One region of the Paracoccus cavernae genome, then DNA from elsewhere that is predicted to be linked to it. Evidence: riboswitches for the same ligand, from Rfam matches in the RefSeq annotation. Region 1 holds a riboswitch; the other holds the start of a gene.
What was found. A riboswitch is a leader RNA that binds a small molecule or an ion and turns the genes downstream of it on or off. The one in region 1 is predicted to bind cobalamin.
Positions count from the first base shown of each region.

Region 2: linked by a shared signal. The riboswitch ahead of bluB (5,6-dimethylbenzimidazole synthase) and the one ahead of nrdH (glutaredoxin-like protein NrdH) in region 1 are both predicted to bind cobalamin.

Region 1 is NZ_JBHMDZ010000045.1:100,610-104,829, reverse strand. It holds gene nrdE (class 1b ribonucleoside-diphosphate reductase subunit alpha) at 1-1,166, opposite strand, end outside; gene nrdI (class Ib ribonucleoside-diphosphate reductase assembly flavoprotein NrdI) at 1,148-1,564, opposite strand; gene nrdH (glutaredoxin-like protein NrdH) at 1,580-1,801, opposite strand; cobalamin riboswitch at 1,905-2,102, opposite strand; gene speB (agmatinase) at 2,405-3,385, opposite strand; gene ACFFUC_RS15055 (MFS transporter) at 3,416-4,220, opposite strand, start outside.
Region 2 is NZ_JBHMDZ010000001.1:344,689-348,908, reverse strand. It holds gene ACFFUC_RS01755 (pyridoxal-phosphate-dependent aminotransferase family protein) at 1-1,079, opposite strand, end outside; gene bluB (5,6-dimethylbenzimidazole synthase) at 1,226-1,987, opposite strand; cobalamin riboswitch at 2,035-2,214, opposite strand; gene ACFFUC_RS01745 (NAD-dependent epimerase/dehydratase family protein) at 2,251-3,354, opposite strand; gene ACFFUC_RS01740 (glycosyltransferase family 2 protein) at 3,351-4,169, opposite strand; gene ACFFUC_RS01735 (ArnT family glycosyltransferase) at 4,166-4,220, opposite strand, start outside.

The DNA.
Region 1 (4,220 bases):
TGCAGGATCTCCGAGCACAGGTTCGACATGGTGATGCGCCCGTCGATCGGGTTGGCCGCGTTCACCGTGTCCTCGAACATGATGTAGGGATATCCGCTCTCGAACTGGATCTCGGCCAGCGTCTGGAAGAAGGCGCGGGCATTGATCTTTTTCTTCTTGATGCGCTTGTCGTCGACCATCTCGGCATATTTCTCGGAGACCGAGATTTCCGAGAAGGGCACGCCGTACACCTTTTGCACGTCATGCGGCGAGAAGAGGTACATGTCCTCGTTTTTCTTCGCCAGATCGAAGGTAATATCAGGGATCACGACGCCAAGGGACAGCGTCTTGATGCGGATTTTCTCGTCGGCATTCTCGCGTTTGGTATCGAGGAAGCGCAGGATGTCGGGGTGGTGTGCGTTCAGATAGACCGCGCCCGCGCCCTGACGCGCGCCCAGCTGGTTGGCGTAGCTGAAGCTGTCCTCCAGCAGTTTCATCACCGGAATGACGCCCGAGGACTGGTTCTCGATCCCTTTGATCGGGGCACCTGCCTCGCGGATGTTGGTCAGCATCAAAGCCACGCCGCCGCCGCGCTTGGAAAGCTGCAGGGACGAGTTGATCGAGCGGCCGATCGATTCCATGTTGTCTTCGACGCGCAGCAGGAAGCAGGAAATCAGCTCGCCGCGCGATTTTTTCCCTGCGTTCAGGAAGGTCGGCGTGGCGGGCTGGAAGCGGCCCGACAGGATCTCGTCCATGAAGCGCATCGCCAGCTTTTCGTCGCCGCGCGCCAGCGCCAGGGCGACCATGACGACGCGGTCCTCGTAGCGCTCGAGATAGCGCTGACCGTCACGGGTCTTCAGCGTGTAGCTGGTGTAATATTTGAACGCGCCGAGGAAAGTCGGGAAACGGAATTTCTTCTTGTAGGCGGCGTCCCAGATCTCGCGCATGAAGTTCTTGGAATACTGGTCCAGAACCTGCGCCTCGTAATAGCCTTCCTCGACCAGATAATCGAGCTTCTCGTCCAGCGAATGGAAGAAGACCGTGTTCTGGTTGACATGCTGCAGGAAGAATTGATGCGCCGCCTTGCGGTCGGCGTCGAAACGGATCTTCCCCTCGCTGTCGTAGAGGTTCAGCATCGCGTTCAATGCATGGTAATCAAGTTCGGCCTTCACGCCATTGTCGAGCATTCCATCCCCCGGAATTCAGCAAGCCCCGCTTTGATGCGGATGATATCGGTTTCGGTGCCCGCCAGTTCGAAACGGTAGAGAACTGGCGCGTTGGTTTTTTGTGCGATGACATCGCCCGCAAGGGCGAAGGTCGTGCCGAAGTTGCGGTTGCCCGCGGCGATCACGCCGCGCAGCAGGTCGCGGTTTTCGGCGATATTGAGAAACTTGATCACCTGTTTGGGGACCGCGCCCCGCCCCAGACCATCCGCGAAAGTCGGACAGATCAGGACGAAAGGCTTGTCCGCAACCGGCATCGGATCGGAAGGGCTGACCGGAATACGGGTGCCCCCCATTCCCAATCTCTCGACGAAACGGGCCGTATTGCCCGAGACCGACGAGAAATAGACAAGATCAAGCACGACCCCGCTGCCCGATCAGGACAGACGGCCGATCATGTCGGGACGAAAGCCCGCCCAATGCTCGTCGCCCGCGATCACGACCGGAGCCTGACGGTAGCCAAGGGCCGTCACCTTCTCCATCGCCGCCTCGTCCTGCGTCAGGTCGATGATGTCGTAGGACAGACCTTTCGCATCAAGCGCGCGGGTCGTGGCGGTGCACTGAACGCAAGCAGGCTTCGAGTAAACGGTGATGGTCATATCTTCCTTGTCCCTTGGCATATCGCGACGAGAGACAGGGGAAAATCCGGCGAAGACACTCCTTCGTCAGACGTTTTGAAACCCCCGCGCCCACCGCACGGTTAATTCTATTCCTGTCCTGGCAGGTCCTGACTCACGGATCATCGCTCGGCCGATCCTTCGCGCAGAAACCCGCAGGATCCTTGTGGCTTCGCTCACCGCCTACAGTTGCGGGGGGCAGCGCCGGCTTCTCACCGGCTTTCCCTCTTTTTCTTGCGCCAAACGCGTCTTCGACTCAAGAACCAGAACACAAGCATTAGGCCTCACGGCCGCATTTTTGTCAACATATGGTATGACGACAAGGTAACAGACTGCCCGTGACAATCAAGCCTTTGAAGCGAACCACAGTTTCGGAGTTTCGGGGCTGCGGGACGCCCGCGCCCTGCAACATAAAGAGCTATTCACGCGCGGGACTCAAGCCCTCGCAGCGGCGCATTCCCGCCCCCGTTCGCCCGTCGCGGCCCCGAACGGGACGCTGCGGCATGACAAAAGGGGACCGACGCGGCCCCCTTTTGCATTTTGGAGAATCGGCTTCAAGCCCGATCCATGTAACGCTGGGGCATATCAGCCTTGCGCGACATTTCCGGCACGGCGCGCCCGCTCGTGGAAGACGAATCCGATGAAGTTCAGCAAGACCTGCGCCGCGAGCGTCGTGGTGGTTGCGGAATGGTCGAACTCGGGCGCGACCTCGACCAGGTCGATGCCGACGACCTCGTGGCGACGCGCGAGCGCCTGAAGCATCTCGAGCACCTCATAGTAAAGGAACCCGCCATGCGACGGCGTTCCCGTCCCCGGCGCGATCGAGGGGCAGAAGCCGTCGATATCGAGCGTGACATAGACGCGCGCGCCCTCGGGGATGCGGTTGATCACCTCTTCGGCGCCGAGCTTGCGCGCCTGACGCACCGACAAGATGTCCGATCCCGAGGCCCGCGCCGCCTCGTAGCCGTCACGCGCCGTCGAGGACACGTTGCGGATGCCGACCTGCGTCATCCCGGTGACATAGCCCTTTTCCGAGGCGCGGCGCAGCGGGCTGCCGTGGCCGGTACGCACGCCGTGACGCTCGTCCACGAAATCCAGATGCGCGTCGATCTGGAAAATATGGATGTCGCCATGCCCCTCGAAAGCGTCGATACAGGGGATGTTGATCGAGTGGTCGCCCCCGATCACCACCGGAAAGGCCCCCGCTTCAAGGATCGCCTGCACGCCGGTCTTGATATTGGCGTGGCTTTGGGCGGTGTCGGTGTGGACGATGTCGGCATCGCCGATATCCACGATGCGCACGCTGTCGGGCAGATAGGTGACGTCATCCTCGTGATCGTAGGCCCCCGCATGGCCGAAGCTGAACAGCGTCGAGGCCTCGCGCACCCCGCGCGGCCCGAAGCGCGAGCCGGCGCGGTATTGCGTGCCGAAATCGAAGGGCGCGCCCAGCACGGCGACATCGGCGTCGATCTGGGTCCAATCGGCGACATAGGGGCGTTTGCCGAAGGTGCAGATCCCGACGAAGGGTAGGTTCAGGCGACCCGCTGAATATTTGTCCGTGCTCATTTCATGATGTCCTTTCAACAAGATATTGGGTCACTCTTCCAGCTTCGACCCTGCCCCGCCTGCGCGGGCCATCATGATCGACAAGAAGGTGATGATTGCGGCGCCGGTCAGGAAATAGGCCGGCGCAAGGGCGCTGCCGATGATCCCGCCGACCCATGTTGCGATCAAAGGCGCGGTGCCGCCAAAGAAGGCATTGGCCGAGTTATAGCTGAGCGCGAAGCCCGAAAAACGCACGCGGGTCGGGAAGAGCTCGCACAGGAACGTGGCCAAAGTGCCGCCGTTCATCGCCATCATGACCCCGAACAGCGCAAGGACCATGAGGATCATCAGATAGCTGGTGCTCGCCATGCCGGTATAGGTGATCGAGGACAGGACCATGAACAGCGGCACCGTCAGCACGACAAACAGGACCGAGCACAGCAGCAGGATGACTTTGCGCCCCAGCTTGTCCGACAGCGCCCCCATGATGAAGATCGAGCCGAGGTAGGCCACCAGCGTCACGGTCGAGCACAGGAATGCGGCCTCTTTGCCCACGCCCAGCTCTCCGGCAAGGTAGGTCGGCATGTAGATCAGGATGAGGTAAAAGCCGACCGCGTTCAGAAGCGTGCCGCCGAAAGCCATCATCAGCTGCGGGAAATTGTTCTTGAACAGCTCTTTCACGGGCGTCGTGGGAACGTGGTTTTCCTGTTCCAACGCCTGGAAATGTGGGGTTTCCTCGAGGCGGCGGCGGATGAAGACGCCGACGAAGCCCAAGGGGAACGCCATCAGGAAAGGCAGACGCCAGCCCCATGACTGGAGTTGCGCATCCGACAACAAAGCGTAAAGCAGCGCGACG
Region 2 (4,220 bases), on a different contig from region 1:
AGCGTGCCGAGGATCTGGTGGGCGTTGGCATGGCCCATATGGGCGACGCGCAGCGCATTGGCGGCATCCTCCGCGCCCAGACCGAGGCCCAGCACCAGCCCCGCCTTCTGGTCGCACCATGCCCGTAGCTCATCGGCGCGCGGCAGGGTCGCCGCCGTGACCGAACGCGCCCGCTCGGACGGTTCCGCCACGGTCAAAGTGATCCCCGATCCGTCCTTGCCCCATGCCTCGAAAGCGGCCCAGACCGCGCGGGCGAGGCCCTCGTGGCGCGCCCAGACGGCGGGGAGGCTTTCCTCGTCGAGGATCATCGTCAGCGCCTCGTTCGCGGCATAGATCATCTGGACCGGCGCGGTGCCGTCCCAGAATTGCCACAACTCGGTCGCTTCGGCGCGGGCGTGCCAGTTCCAGTAAGGCGTGGCCATATCGCTTGGACCCATGGCTTTCGCGCGTTCCGAGAACCACACGAATGCCGCGCCGGGCGGAGACATCAGCCCTTTCTGGCTGGCCGAGACCAGCACATCGATTCCCCAATCATCCATACAGAGCTCTGCACATCCGAGCGAGGCGATCGCATCCACCGCAAACAGCGCGGGATGATCCCCGATCGCGGCTTTCAGCGCCATCAGATCGGCCTGAACCGAGGTTGCCGTGTCGATATGGCAGACCAGCACGGCCTTGATGAGATGGTCCTTGTCGGCAGCCAGCCTTTCCGCCAGTTGCGCGGGATCGGCGGCGCGGGCGGCGAAATCCATGATCTCGACCTCGACCCCCATCGCCTGCGCCGCGCGCGCCCAACCGTGGCCGAAATGGCCCGAGGTCAGGACCAGCGCTCGTTCGCCGCGGTGGAAGAGATTGGCAATCGCGGCCTCCCATCCGGCATGGCCGTTGCCGATATAGGCGGCGAGATGCGCCCGCGTGCCCGCCAAACGCTTGAGCCCCGCCATGAGCCGGAGGTTGAGCGCGGGCAATTCGCCCGAATAGATATCGGGCGAGGGCCGCGCCATCGCGCGCAAAACGCGGTCGGGCAGGGGCGAGGGGCCGGGAATGGCAAGCGTGGTTCGGCCGTTGGCAAAGGTCATCTGGGAGTCCCGAAGCGGAAAGGAGACAGGCGCGTGATCTCTGCGCCGCCCATCGATAGGGCGGCCCGAAAGCAGGGTCAATTCCCGCCTTCGGGTCGGCCCCCTTCGGGTTTGTTCTCGGCCTAGCCCTCCGGCCCTCTCTGCGGTCAGCTTTCGCGGTTTTGCGGCGCGGTCTCTTCGTCGGGCCAACGCTCGTGCAGGATGAGATCGTCCAGAACGCGGCGTTCGGCCCAGCCGCGCGCCTGCAACTCGGGCTGCTCGTACAACTCGGCGACATGGCCGAGGCAGAGATAGGCCACCGGCACGACATGGTGAGGCAGGTTCAGGATGCGGCGCAGATCGGCATCGTGAAAGATGCTGACCCAGCCGACGCCGATCCCCTCGGCCCGCGCTGCCAGCCACAGATTCTGGACCGCGCAGACCGTCGAATAAAGATCGGTGTCGCGGTTGTGGGTGCGCCCGAGAACGACCTTGCCGCCGCGATCGCGGTCGCAGGTGATGCACAGATTGACTGGCGCATCGGTGATGCCTTGCAGTTTCAGCTCGGAATAAAGCTGCCGTTTCCGGCCGTCGAACATGTCTTCGGCTTCGTGATTGGCGGTCTCGAAAGCGGCGCGGATCTGCTGGCGGACGGCGGTGCTTTCGATGATGAGGAAGTTCCACGGCTGCATCAGCCCGACCGAGGGCGCGGCATGGGCGGCTTCGAGCAGGCGGCGCAGGACCTCGGGGGCGATGGGGTCGGGCAGAAACTGGCTGCGCACGTCGCGCCGCTCGTTGATGGCGCGGTAGATCGCCGCGCGCTCGGCCTGCGAAAAGGGCCGCGCGGGTTCGGGATGGTCCGACGGGCTATGTGCCGTTTGGTCGGAATTCGCCGTGTTGTGACCCGAAGGGGGGCGGTTTGGTTGCATGACGTCCCTCGTCTGACAGACCTGCGAGCGCGCCATCGTCCGCATGGCGCAGTCTATGCCGTCTGGCCGGTCTTCTGACTTGGTTTCATCCGGTCGCGGCGCCTTCCCGGCTTGCGCCAGTGACCATGCCGCCCGTCCACCTTACAGCGTTGGGCACGTTGCGGATGTTCGCCGCATTCCCGATTCTCCCGGCCGATCGCGCGGGCACCAGACCCGCGAAACATAGCCCGAACGGCGCCTTTGGGTAAATCCCTTGCGCGGCCTCAGGAGAGGGGGCGTTGCCAATCGCGCGAGGGCGGGTTGCGGATGGCCGCCTGATGGGCCGGCTGCCAAACTGGCGTCATGGCCTTGTCCTGAGCGTAGTAATCGCGAAACCAGCCGACATAACGCGCCGCACCCTCGCGGATATCGGTGCGGTTCACCGTGCCGGTCAGATGCCCGAGCAAGGTGGTGTCGGCCCATGTCGCCTCGACGTCGCCGGGCTGCATCGGCAGCATCTCGAACAGGGCCTCGCGCCCCGAGGCCGCCTCGAGCGCGCGCACAAAGCCCATCAGCGGGACGGGCTGGCCGTTGCCGATATTGACCACGCGCCAGGGCGCGCAGGGCGAGAGGCTGTCGAATTCCGCGGCAGGCCCGCGGCTGGCCGCATTCGGCGCAGGCGGGACCGCATCCATCAGCGCGCGGATCGAGGCAACCAGATCGTCGACGAAGGTGAAATCGCGCATCATGTGACCGTGGTTGAACAGCTTGATCGCGCGCCCCTCGAACAGCGCCGAGGTAAAGAGATGCGGCGCCATATCCGGCCGCCCCCAAGGGCCGTAAACCGTGAAGAAGCGGAACATCGTGATCGGCAGCGCAAAGAGGCCGGCGTAGGAATGCGCCATCATCTCGTTGGACTTCTTGGTCGCGGCATAGAAGGACAGGGGCAGATCGGTCTTGTCGGTCTCGCGGTAGGGCATTTGGGCATTGCCGCCATAGACCGAGCTGCTTGATGCCATCAGCATATGGCGCGGGGGATGGGCGCGGGCCGCTTCAAGCAGCTCGTAGCTGCCTTGCAGGTTCGAGGCGAGATAGGTCTCGGGATGGGTGATCGAATGGCGCACGCCGGCCTGAGCCGCGAGATGGACGACCACATCGGGCTTGTTGGCCGCGAAAAGGTCGCGCAGCAGGCCGGGGGTTTCGATCTTGGCGCGGATCGAGAGATAATTCGGGCTGGCCAGAAGCTGCGCCTCGCGCGCGGCCTTGAGGGCGGGGTCGTAATAGGCGTTGTGATCGTCGACCCCGACCACTTCGCAGCCCTCGCGCAGCAAAAGCCGTGCGAGCGTCGCGCCGATGAAACCTGCCGCTCCGGTGATCAGAACTCTCACAGCGCGGCCTCCACGGTTGTGGATTGCCCGAAGGCGGGGTTGTGGCCGCTGGAGGCGGTGCTGCGCGCCGGCGCGTCTAGCCCCGCGGACATCGGCAGATCGCGCACGACCGGCAAGCGGCGGCGGCGCATCAGCCATGCCACGCCCAAAAGATCGACCGCACCCACCCGCGCGCGCTGGAAATTGTTGTAGTTCGAGCGCCCCGAGGCCCGTTCGGCATGGGTGACGGGTACGGTCACGACCGTCCACCCCTCGCGTTTGATCATGGCGGGCATGAAGCGGTGGATATGGTCGAAGAAGGCGAGATTCAGATAGACCTCGCGCGGGAATGCCTTGAGCCCGCAGCCGCTGTCGCTGACCCCGTCGCCCAAAAGCCCGCCGCGAATGCGGTTCGCGAGCTTCGAGGCCCATCGTTTCGAACGTGTATCCTTGCGCCCGACCCGCTGGCCCTGCACAAGCCCGATACGGTCGCCCGCGGGGGCATCGAGCAGGGGGCGCAGCAGGTCCGGCAGGTTCTCGGGCGGGTTTTGTCCGTCGGCATCCAAGGTTGCGATGATGCGGCCTTTGGCGGCCAGAATGCCGCTGCGGATCGCCGCCGATTGCCCGCAGGAGCTTTGGTGGCAGACCACCCGTAGCTGCGGCATCCGCCGTCTGAGCCGCGCAAGAACATCACGGGTCTGGTCGGTCGATGCATCATCCACGACGATGATTTCGTGATCGGCATCGGCCATGACGCGCGAGATGTCGAGAAGCAGGGCCTCGATATTGCCGGCCTCGTTTTTGGCGGGCAGGACGATGGAGATGTCGAAAGTCATGGTGTGACCTCGTTGGGTTGGAAGAGGGTGTAGGTGTCGCTGCGGTAGGGA